Regions from separate parts of the Klebsiella sp. I138 genome, predicted to be linked through region 1. Evidence: predicted binding sites of a transcription regulator. Region 1 holds the regulator's gene; the other holds the start of a gene.

What was found. The regulator Fur, encoded in region 1, represses iron uptake genes when iron is present. The targets are predictions, from matches to a motif close to ATAATAATGAGAACNACTATCAA.
Region 2: a site for Fur is predicted at 3,025-3,047, ahead of exbB (tol-pal system-associated acyl-CoA thioesterase). Genes of this name have one in related genera too.

What each region holds. Positions count from the first base shown of each region.
Region 1 covers NZ_CP180447.1:2,503,200-2,509,116, reverse strand. The annotation lists gene chiP (chitoporin ChiP) at 1-802, shown strand, start outside; gene chiQ (ChiQ/YbfN family lipoprotein) at 850-1,182, shown strand; gene fur (ferric iron uptake transcriptional regulator) at 1,254-1,706, opposite strand; gene fldA (flavodoxin FldA) at 1,999-2,529, opposite strand; gene ybfE (LexA regulated protein) at 2,679-2,972, opposite strand; gene ybfF (esterase) at 3,106-3,879, opposite strand; gene seqA (replication initiation negative regulator SeqA) at 4,063-4,611, shown strand; gene pgm (phosphoglucomutase (alpha-D-glucose-1,6-bisphosphate-dependent)) at 4,644-5,917, shown strand, end outside.
Region 2 covers NZ_CP180447.1:4,890,787-4,896,703, reverse strand. The annotation lists gene mgrA (L-glyceraldehyde 3-phosphate reductase) at 84-1,124, shown strand; gene ACMYSK_RS22935 (TIGR00645 family protein) at 1,164-1,658, opposite strand; gene exbD (TonB system transport protein ExbD) at 1,800-2,225, opposite strand; gene exbB (tol-pal system-associated acyl-CoA thioesterase) at 2,232-2,963, opposite strand; gene metC (cystathionine beta-lyase) at 3,214-4,401, shown strand; gene yghB (DedA family general envelope maintenance protein YghB) at 4,532-5,191, shown strand; gene ACMYSK_RS22910 (AraC family transcriptional regulator) at 5,257-5,917, opposite strand, start outside.

The sequences.
Region 1 (5,917 bases):
ATGGCACATTGAGATGGATGATTTCTACCAGAACGACAAGAAAACCAAAGTCGATTATCTGCACTCCCTGGGCGCCAAATACGATTTTAAAAATGACCTCGTGCTGGAAGCGGCGTTTGGTCAGGCTGAAGGCTATATCGACCAGTATTTTGCCAAAGCCAGTTACAAATTTGATATCGCCGGTACGCCGTTAAACACCAGCTACCAGTTCTACGGTACGCGTGACAAAGTCAGCAATGGCGGCACGAACGATATCTATGATGGCACCGCCTGGCTGCAGGCGTTGACCTTCGGTTACAAGGTTGCTGATGTCCTCGATCTGCGTCTGGAAGGCACCTGGGTGAAAGCTGAAGGCCAGCAGGGCTACTTCCTGCAGCGCATGACGCCAACCTATGCATCTTCTAACGGTCGTCTTGATGTGTGGTGGGATAACCGCTCCGACTTCAACGCCAACGGCGAAAAAGCGGTATTCTTCGGCGCGATGTATGACATGAAAAACTGGAATATGCCGGGCTGGGCGTTTGGCGCGTCATACGTTTACGCGTGGGATGCTAAGCCGGGCAAAATGTCCTCACCTGACGCTTACTACAATCCGGATAAACGCCTGGAAGAGTCCGCCTATAGCCTGGATGCCATGTATACCGTACAGGATGGCCGGGCAAAAGGAACGCTGTTCAAATTGCACTTTACGCAATACGACAACCACTCCGATATCCCGAGCTGGAGCGGTGGTTACGGCAACATCTTCCAGGACGAGCGTGACGTGAAATTCATGGTTATTGCCCCGTTCACTATTTTCTGATGCCGCTGCGGCAGGCGTAAACCTGCCGCAAACCTGAGAGGTCGATTATGAAGAAGCTACTGCTTATCGCGGTTATGGCATCGGGCCTGGTAGCCTGTACGCAGTCTCCCGCACCGAAAGAAGATACAAAATTAAAAGATGCCTACAGCGCCTGCATTAATACGGCGGAAGGGAACCCGGACAAGGTTCAGGCCTGCCAGAGCGTTTTGGATGTGCTGAAAGAAGATAAACAGCATCAGACGTTTGCGAATCAGGAAAGCGTGCGGGTGCTGGATTACCAGCAGTGTATTCTGGCCACCCGTACCGGTAATGACCAGGCGGTGAAAGCGCGCTGCGATCAGATCTGGAAAGAGATCCGCAGCAACAATACCAAATCCTGATTTTTCACGCCGTAACGACATAAAAAAAGCCAACCGTCAGGTTGGCTTTTTGCTATTCGCGCTGCGGGGAATTACTTTACCACCGCATCGTGTGCATGTTCATCTTCGCGGCAGTCACCTTCAGCACAGTGACCGTACAGGTACAGGCTGTGGTTGGTCAGACGGATGCCGTGGCGGTTAGCGATTTCGCGTTGACGCGCTTCGATAGAATCATCGCTAAACTCGATCACTTTGCCACAATCGAGGCAAATAAGATGATCGTGATGATGCTGCTGGGTCAGTTCGAAAACAGATTTACCGCCTTCGAAGTTATGGCGGGTAACAATGCCGGCATCATCAAACTGGTTCAGCACGCGGTAAACGGTAGCGAGACCAATTTCTTCACCCATGTCGATCAGGCGTTTGTATAAGTCTTCCGCACTGACGTGATGGTTATCCGGTTCCTGCAGGACTTCCAGGATTTTTAATCGTGGAAGTGTGACTTTCAGGCCAGCCTTCTTTAATGCGGTATTGTTGTCAGTCATGCGGAATCTGTCCTGTTGCTAAACGATCTACTTCCATCAGCGGAAGTAATACAGAGAATCACCCGATGTAATGCGTCTCATTATAGAACTGCCATGATGAAATGAAAACTGCAAGCATCGAGCCTTGTATGCTGTCAAAAACGAGGTCCCAGCTACAAACTGCGTCACCTGACCTCGTTAAATCAGAGGACATTGTACAGATATGTGATTAAAAGTTAAAAACTTGTAGCTATTAGTTTGATTGCTTTTATCTATTAATGCGGCGAAACTTTATGGTAACGCCGCTCAATCATTACGCGTTTTTGATTTCTTCGAGATGCAGCTCATCAGAGACCAGCTTAACCCACTTGCTCACGCGTTCGTTGGTCAGTTCCGGCTGACGGTCTTCATCGATAGCCAGACCGACGAAGTGATCGTCGTCCGCCAGGCCTTTTGACGCTTCGAAATGATAGCCCGCAGTCGGCCAGTGGCCAACGATAGTCGCGCCGCGTGGTTCAATGATGTCACGGATAGTCCCCAGCGCATCACAGAAGTATTCCGCGTAGTCTTCCTGATCGCCGCAGCCAAACAGCGCAACCAGTTTACCGTTGAAATCGACCTCTTCCAGCGTCGGGAAGAAGTCATCCCAGTCGCACTGGGCTTCACCGTAGTACCAGGTCGGGATGCCGAGCAGCAGAATGTCGTAGGCTTCCAGATCTTCTTTGCTGCTCTTGGCAATGTCGTGAACATCAGCAACATCTTTACCAAGCTGCTTCTGAATCATTTTTGCAATATTCTCGGTGTTGCCAGTGTCGCTGCCAAAAAAGATGCCGATGATTGCCATGAGTAAAATAACCTCTTGAAACTTAATGATGTGGTAGTGGCGTAATGCCCGCAGATAACGGCAATCATAGCAGAACAGGGGAGGACGCGGAAACAGCAATCACGCCCGACTGCACACTCTGCTACATGAAAGTGTTTTTTTGAGGATTTTCAGGCTTTACCCAGGCTGTGTAGGGTTGCCAGCTGGTTCATCAGCATCTCTTCGATCAAATCACTGCGGTTCATATTGCGAGCTTCCGCCAGCTCATTGAGTGCATCAACTGCCTCCGCGTTGAGTTTTAACTCCACACGCTTCAGGCCGCGAACTTTATCGCGTTTGAGCTGATTGCGCTTATTTATGCGCAGCTGTTCATCGCGCGAAAGCGGATTGGTCTTTGGTCTACCCGGGCGACGCTCGGTTGCGAACAAATCTAATGTCGTACGGTCCGTTTGTTCTTTTGCCATGATTCAGAGTGACTTCGGGGAAACAAGTTGCCGGGCTATAGCCGACACAGATAGCGCGCCATAATACATCAGGCGAACCGCTGCGCCAACGACCGCGGGCATTCTGCTGCGCGGTCGGGCAGTTTTTAGCCAGTTACGCCTGCAAATCGGTCAGATAGCGGCGAATGGCGCGCAGGACGGCTTCGGGTTTCTCCGCATGCACCCAGTGTCCGGCTCCGGCAATCACGTGCGCCCGCGCCTGCGGGAACTGAGCGAGCAGGGTGTCGCGATACGCATCGGTGACGTATGGGGAGTTGCCTCCCGGAATGAACAGCGTCGGATGTGGCCACGCGGGAATGGTTTGCCAGCCAACAATATGGGGATACTGATCCCACAGCACCGAGACGTTAAAGCGCCACTGGCCGTCAACAAAGGATTTCAGCAGGAACTGAATCACGCCTTCTTCCTGCAGATGTTCTCGCATCACTGCGGCCGCCTGCTGACGGGACGTAGCACCGGCGTCGGTGACGGCATTAATGGCGCTGAAAATTTCATCATGACGGCGCACGTGGTAATCCACCGGGGCAATATCAATGGCTACCAGGCCATCGATGCGTTCTGGGGCCAGTGCACTGAGTGCCATGACCGCTTTACCGCCCATTGAATGGCCGATAAAAGTGGCTTTCTCTATTTGCCGATCGTCTAGCGTATCGAGCAGATCCTGCGCCATCGCCGCGTAGGACATCTCCGGTGAACGAGGGGAAAGACCGTGGTTGCGCATATCAACCTGCAAAATATCGTAGTCGTTCACCAGGTCACGAGCGAGGATGCCCAGGTTGTCGAGACTGCCAAACAGACCATGGACCAGAACGACAGGGGATTTATTGTGCGGATTTTGTGCAGATTGCGTGCGGCTATTTAATTTCATGGCAAAGTTCTTTTTTTCGCTTCGTCGGGTTAGGGTATTATGTTGGACATTCTGCCATCCGGCTGCAAGACCCAGAGCTATCTGAGTTTTACCGCCATCCTGGTTTGACGCTATCCGCGGTCAGGATTTGTCCTTATAATCCTGACAACTTGTATTCAGAATAAGATATCGCACTGGATTAAGATGAAAACAATTGAAGTTGATGATGATCTCTATCGCTATATTGCCAGCCACACCCAGCATATTGGCGAGAGTGCATCCGACATTTTACGGCGCATGCTGAAATTTTCCGCCGTTTCCCAGACTGCCACTCCGGTCGTAAAAGCCGCGCCGGCTCCGGTAGCGACGCCTGCCGTCGAAGCAAAACCCGTGAATCCGGCGAAAGATAAAGTCCGCGCCATGCGCGAGCTGCTGTTATCTGATGAATACGCCGAGCAAAAACGCGCGGTAAACCGCTTTATGCTGGTCCTGACCACGCTCTACTCCCTGGATAACAAAGCGTTTGCTGAGGCCACCGAGTCTCTGCACGGGCGTACCCGCGTCTACTTTGCTGAAGATTCGCGGATCCTGCTGAAAAGCGGTAACCAGACCAAACCAAAACAGGTTCCTGGTACGCCGTGGTGGGTCATCACCAATACCAATACCGGCCGTAAGTGCAGCATGATTGAACACATCATGCAGTCGATGCAGTTCCCAGCGGAATTAATTGAGAAGGTCTGCGGCACGATCTAGTTTTATTCACCTTGCATCAGAAGGATCAGGCAATGGCAATCGATAAGCGTGCGGGGCAGCCTGCACAACAGAGTGATTTGATTAACGTCGCTCAGCTGACCGCCCAGTACTATGTACTGAAGCCGGAAGCGGGCAACGCGGAGCATGCAGTGAAGTTTGGGACCTCCGGCCATCGCGGCAGCGCAGGGCGCCATAACTTTAATGAGCAGCATATTCTGGCGATTGCTCAGGCGATTGCAGAAGACCGCGCGAAGAACGGTATTACCGGTCCATGCTACGTTGGTAAAGACACCCACGCGCTGTCCGAACCGGCCTTTATTTCCGTACTGGAAGTCCTGGCAGCAAACGGCGTTGATGTTATCGTGCAGGAAAACAACGGCTTCACCCCGACGCCGGCCATTTCCAATGCCATCCTGGTGCACAACAAAAAAGGTGGTCCTCTGGCGGACGGTATCGTCATCACGCCGTCGCATAACCCGCCGGAAGATGGTGGTATCAAGTACAATCCGCCGAACGGTGGCCCGGCTGATACCAACGTCACCAAGGTAGTCGAGAACCGCGCAAACGAACTGCTGGCCTCCGGCCTGCAGGGCGTCAAGCGTATCTCCCTCGATGCGGCACTGGCGTCCGGTCATGTTAAAGAGCAGGATCTGGTGCAGCCGTTTATCGAAGGACTGGCGGATATCGTCGACATGGCGGCGATTCAGAAAGCTGGCCTGAAGCTCGGCGTCGATCCGCTGGGTGGTTCCGGTATCGAATACTGGAAACGCATTGCGGAGTACTACAAACTCGACCTGACTATCGTGAACGATCACGTCGATCAAACCTTCCGCTTTATGCACCTTGATAAAGACGGCGCTATTCGCATGGACTGTTCATCTGAGTGTGCGATGGCCGGACTGCTGGCGCTGCGCGATAAGTTTGACCTGGCTTTTGCTAACGATCCGGATTATGACCGTCACGGCATTGTCACCCCGGCGGGTCTGATGAACCCGAACCACTATCTGGCAGTGGCCATTAACTACCTGTTCCAGCATCGCCCGCAGTGGGGTCAGGATGTGGCGGTTGGTAAAACGCTGGTCTCCTCCGCGATGATTGACCGCGTGGTGAACGACCTGGGCCGCAAGCTGGTGGAAGTGCCGGTGGGCTTTAAATGGTTTGTGGACGGCCTGTTCGACGGCAGCTTCGGTTTTGGCGGCGAAGAGAGCGCGGGCGCATCGTTCCTGCGTTTTGACGGCACTCCGTGGTCGACCGACAAAGACGGTATCATCATGTGCCTGCTGGCCGCAGAAATCACCGCCGTCAC
Region 2 (5,917 bases), 2.4 Mb from region 1:
TTACGCATTGTGATCCAGCAAACGCCGTCGCCGTGCCATACCAGTTAAAATAGAAACGACGTTTTAATCTATGAGGAGAGAGTATGTCCTGGTTAGCTGACCCTACCCGCTACGATCGGATGCAGTATCGCTACTGTGGTAAAAGCGGCCTGCAGTTGCCGCTTTTGTCGCTAGGACTGTGGCATAACTTTAGCCATGGCCACGCACTGGATGACCAGCGCGCCCTGCTACGTAAAGCCTTTGACCTCGGCATTACCCATTTTGATCTGGCAAACAACTACGGGCCACCGCCAGGCAGCGCGGAGGAAAACTTTGGTCGCCTGCTGCGCGAAGACTTTGCCGCCTACCGCGATGAGCTGATTGTCGCGACTAAAGCCGGCTATTCCATGTGGCCCGGCCCTTACGGCAACGGCAGTTCACGAAAATACCTGCTGTCCAGCCTCGACCAGAGCCTGAAACGCATGGGGCTGGAGTACGTCGATATTTTCTATTCGCATCGCGTCGATGAAAACACCCCGATGGAAGAGACTGCCGCGGCGCTGGCGCAGGCGGTACAGAGCGGTAAAGCACTGTATGTCGGGATCTCCTCCTACTCACCGGAGCGCACCCGGGAGATGGCGGCGCTGCTGCGCGAGTGGAAGATCCCACTGCTGATTCACCAGCCCTCCTACAACCTGCTTAACCGTTGGGTTGACACCAGCGGGCTGCTGGACACGCTGGAGGAGAACGGCATCGGCTGCATCGCCTTTACGCCACTGGCGCAGGGCCTGCTGACCGGCAAATATCTTCAGCAGATCCCGGAAGGATCGCGGATGTTCTACGAAGGGAAAAGAGCACGCGGCCTGACGGAAAATATGCTCAGCGAGTCAAACCTGAACAGCCTGCGATTATTGCAGGAGATGGCACATAGCCGGGGACAGAGTATGGCGCAGATGGCGCTGAGCTGGCTGCTGAAGGACCACAGGGTCACGTCGGTACTGATTGGTGCCAGCCGCCCGCAGCAGCTGGAGGAGAACGTACAGGCGCTGCAAAATCTGACGTTTAGTACAGAAGAGCTTGCGCAAATTGACCAGCACGTCGCGGATGGTCAACTCAACTTATGGCAAACCTCATCGGATAAGTAATCCCCTCGTCCGGCGGCGCCGCGCCGCCGGCCAGCTGAATCAGTGTTTAACCTTGGTCAGACGATCGAGATAGCCCATCACAAACGCCGACAGCACAAAGGTCAGATGGATAATCACATACCACATCAGTTTGTTGTCCGGCACGTTTTTCGCATCCATAAACACCCGCAGCAGATGGATAGAGGAGATCGCGACGATTGACGCCGCCACTTTATTTTTCAGGGATGTGGCATCCATTTTGCCCAGCCAACTGAGCTTTTCTTTCCCTTCATTGATATCCAGCTGGGAGACAAAATTCTCGTAGCCGGAGAACATCACCATGACCAGCAGGCCGCCCACCAGCGTCATATCGACCAGCGACAGCAGCGTCAGAATCAGGTCCGACTCCCCCACGCTAAAGATGTGCGGCAGTATGTGGAAAATCTCCTGAAAAAATTTGATCGACAGCGCAATCAGCCCAAGCGAAAGACCAAAATAAACCGGTGCCAGCAACCAGCGCGAGGCATACATAGCATTTTCCAGAAAGCGTTCCATAGGATCCTGTGAGTGAATAAAAACGACGGGCATTATATCGCAACCCGCCGCCGCGATGGCAATATCCCGCCGCATAACCGCTGAGCGACGGGCATAAAAAAGGCTGGCACAAGGCCAGCCTGAGAAGCGTCATCGGGAGGGTTAATTCGCTTTTACGGTTTCTTCACCCACCAGACCAATCTTCAGATATCCCGCCTGATGCAGGGTATCCATGACCTTCATCATCGTCTCGTAGTCCACGGTTTTATCCGCGCGGAAGAAGACGGTGGTGTCTTTCTTCCCTTCTGTCAGCGAATTCAGCGCGCCAATCATGCTCTCTTCGGTAATGGGATCGTTGCCGAGGAACATGGTTTTATCCGTTTTCACCGACAGATAAATCGGCTTTTCCGGACGCGGCTGCGGCTGGCTTGAAGACGCTGGCAGATTGACCTTCACATCTACGGTGGCCAGCGGTGCCGCCACCATAAAGATGATCAACAGCACCAGCATGACGTCAATAAACGGCGTGACGTTGATGTCATGCATTTCGCCGTTATCATCGAGGTTTTCGTTAAAATGCATTGCCATAAAGCATTAACCTACTCGTAATTTCTGCGCGGTACGGACCGGCTTCACACCGCTGGCGCTCAGGTCCAGGTCACGGCTTTGCAGCAGCAGAACCTGCGCGGCAACATCGCCGAGCGACGCTTTGTAGCTGCCAATCATGCGGGCAAAAATGTTATAGATAACCACGGCTGGAATCGCCGCGAACAGGCCGATGGCCGTCGCCAGCAGCGCTTCTGCGATGCCAGGAGCAACCACTGCCAGGTTGGTGGTCTGCGTCTGCGCAATGCCGATAAAGCTGTTCATGATGCCCCAGACGGTACCAAACAGACCGACGAACGGGGAAATCGCCCCGATGGTCGCCAGATAACCGTTGCCGCGGCCCATGTAACGACCGACGAACGCCACGCGACGCTCAAGACGGAAACCGGTACGTTCTTTAATTCCTTCGTTATCTTCGACGCCTTCAGAGAGCACCAGCTCGTTCTGTGCTTCGTTGATAAGCTGCGTGCTTAAGCTCTTCGGGTGGAAGCTGTTTGCGATGTCGCTGGCCTGATCGAGAGAGCGAGCGTCGCTGAGCAGCTGCTGTTCGCGCTTGAGACGGCGCTTACTGGAGAGGATTTCAGCACCTTTGCCGAAAAAGATAGCCCATGTGACTACCGATGCCAAAATCAGGCCAATCATCACGACCTTAACGACAATATCGGCATGATGATACATACCCCAAACGGACAGGTCCGCCTGCATCAAATTATTACCCACGCTGAATCTCCAGGACGTCAATCACAAAATCTGAGCACAATAATATCAAAAAAGCATCGAATTGATAGTGGTTCTCATTAGTATTTACACTGTGCAGCAAATCACGTTTAGATTCCTTGCGCTTACGCAGTAAAAAAGTGGCCGACCGCGGATTTCGCAAAATTTTTACCCGTATCGGCCATTCCCCGGTACAGGACCGGGCATTCATGCTAGTTTAGACGTCCAGACGTATAAAACCAGGTAAAAAAACATGGCTGATAAACATCTTGATACCGCGCTGGTTAACGCCGGGCGTAGTAAAAAATATACTCAGGGCTCGGTCAACAGCGTGATTCAACGTGCTTCATCGCTGGTTTTCGAAACCGTTGAAGCCAAAAAACAGGCCACCCGCAATCGGGCAAAAGGCGAGCTGTTTTATGGCCGTCGTGGCACATTGACCCACTTTTCGTTGCAGGAAGCTATGTGCGAGCTGGAAGGTGGCGCCGGATGCGCCCTGTTTCCCTGTGGTGCTGCGGCCGTTGCCAATACCATTCTGGCCTTCGTCGAGCAGGGCGACCATGTCCTGATGACCAATACCGCATATGAGCCCAGCCAGGATTTTTGCACCAAAATTCTCGCGAAACTCGGTGTGACAACCAGCTGGTTTGATCCCCTTATTGGCGCCGACATCGCCCGCCAGGTGCAGCCGAACACGCGCGTAGTATTCCTTGAATCGCCCGGCTCAATCACCATGGAAGTTCACGACGTTCCGGCCATTGTTGCGGCCGTGCGCCGCGTTGCGCCGCAGGCGATTATCATGATCGATAACACCTGGGCTGCGGGCGTGCTGTTTAAAGCGCTGGATTTTGGCGTCGATATTTCGATTCAGGCGGCGACGAAATACCTGATTGGCCACTCCGATGCGATGGTCGGCACCGCGGTATCTAACGCGCGCTGCTGGGATCAGCTGCGGGAGAATGCCTACCTGATGGGGCAGATGGTCGATGCGGATACCGCCTATATGACCAGCCGCGGTCTGAGAACCCTCGGCGTCCGCCTGCGCCAGCATCATGAAAGCAGCCTGCAGATTGCCGAATGGCTGGCGCAGCATCCCCAGGTCGCCCGCGTCAACCACCCGGCATTACCGGGCAGCAAAGGCCATGAGTTCTGGAAACGCGATTTTACCGGCAGCAGCGGCCTGTTCTCATTTGTCCTCAATAAACGCCTGACCGATGACGAACTTTCTGCGTATCTCGACAACTTCAGCTTGTTCAGCATGGCCTACTCCTGGGGTGGTTTTGAATCGCTGATTCTGGCCAACCAGCCGGAACAAATCGCCTCAATTCGCCCGGAAGCTGAAGTCGATTTCAGCGGCACGCTGATTCGCGTCCATATTGGCTTAGAAAATGTTGACGATCTGCTGGCGGATTTAGCGGCAGGCTTCTCCCGTATCGTGTAAAGTGACAGCGAGTGGCAATAATAGCGGACGTTCTGTGTGAGGCGGCCGCTTTTGTTGCGCCCGAGATCAAGGTGTTCGGGGCTCTTCAGGAGTACACTAATCGAAAATACGGTACCACTTAGGAAAGTCCATGGTTGTCATTCAAGAGATTGTCGCCGCCCTGTGGCAACATGATTTTGCCGCGCTGGCAAACCCCCAGGTTGTGGGCGTTGTTTATCTGGTCATGTTCACGACATTGTTTCTGGAAAACGGTCTGCTGCCCGCTTCATTTTTACCCGGGGACAGCCTGCTGCTGCTCGCCGGGGCGCTCATTGCCAAAGGCGTCATGGACTTTGTGCCGACGCTCGCCATCCTGACCGCGGCAGCCAGCCTCGGCTGCTGGTTGAGCTATCTGCAAGGGCGTTGGCTGGGTAATACCGAAACGGTTAAAGGCTGGCTCGCCCATCTGCCGCAGAAGTACCATCAGCGTGCGACCTGCATGTTCGATAAGCATGGTCTGCTGGCGCTGCTTGCCGGGCGCTTCCTCGCTTTCGTGCGAACCTTACTGCCAACGATGGCCGGTATTTCCGGGCTCTCCAACCGCCGCTTCCAGTTTTTCAACTGGCTCAGCGCGCTGCTGTGGGTCGGCGTAGTTACCGGTCTGGGCTATGCGCTCAGCATGATCCCGTTCGTGAAACGCCATGAAGATCAGGTGATGACTTGCCTGATGATTCTGCCCATCGCGCTGCTGGTTGCCGGGCTGGTGGGCACGCTGGTCGTGGTCATCAAGAAAAAATTCTGTAGCGCCTGAGAGCGTGTTCCCGGGAGTGGTGCTGCGGTGCCTTCCCGGGGGCCGGCACCGTAGCCATTCGCCCGTCACATTCCCTGAATCATTCTGATCCGCGCCGCGTCCTCCCCCGGCGTCATACCAAAATAGCGTTTAAACTCTCGACTAAACTGCGACGCGCTCTCGTAGCCCACGCGCATCGCCGCAGCGCTGGCTTTCATTCCGTCATGAATCATCAGCATCCGCGCCTTGTGTAAACGGTAGCTTTTCAGGTACTGCAGCGGCGACGTGCTGGTCACCGATTTGAAATTATGATGGAACGCGGAGACGCTCATATTCGCCTCAGCCGCCAGCTGATCCACGCTCAGATTTTCGGTGTACTGGCTTTCAATACGCTTCAGTACGCGGCTAATCAGGCTGAAGTGGGTTTGCCGGCTGACCAGCGCCAGCAGCGCGCCGCCGCATGGCCCGGTGAGCACGTGATACAGGATCTCGCGGATAATCTGCTTCCCGAGAATGCGTGCGTCCAGCGGGCGCTCCATCACATCCAGCAGTCTTTCCGCCGCACACAGGATCTCTTCCGACAGGGCCGCCGAGTTGATGCCGCTGGAAGCCATCGAAGGCTGAAACAGCTCATCCTCGCCAATATCCATCAGCAGCTCCTGCAGCTGAAGAATATCCACGTTTAACCGTAGTCCTGCCAGCGGCACCTCCGGCGTCGCAAAGGTCTCACACTCAAACGGCAGCGGT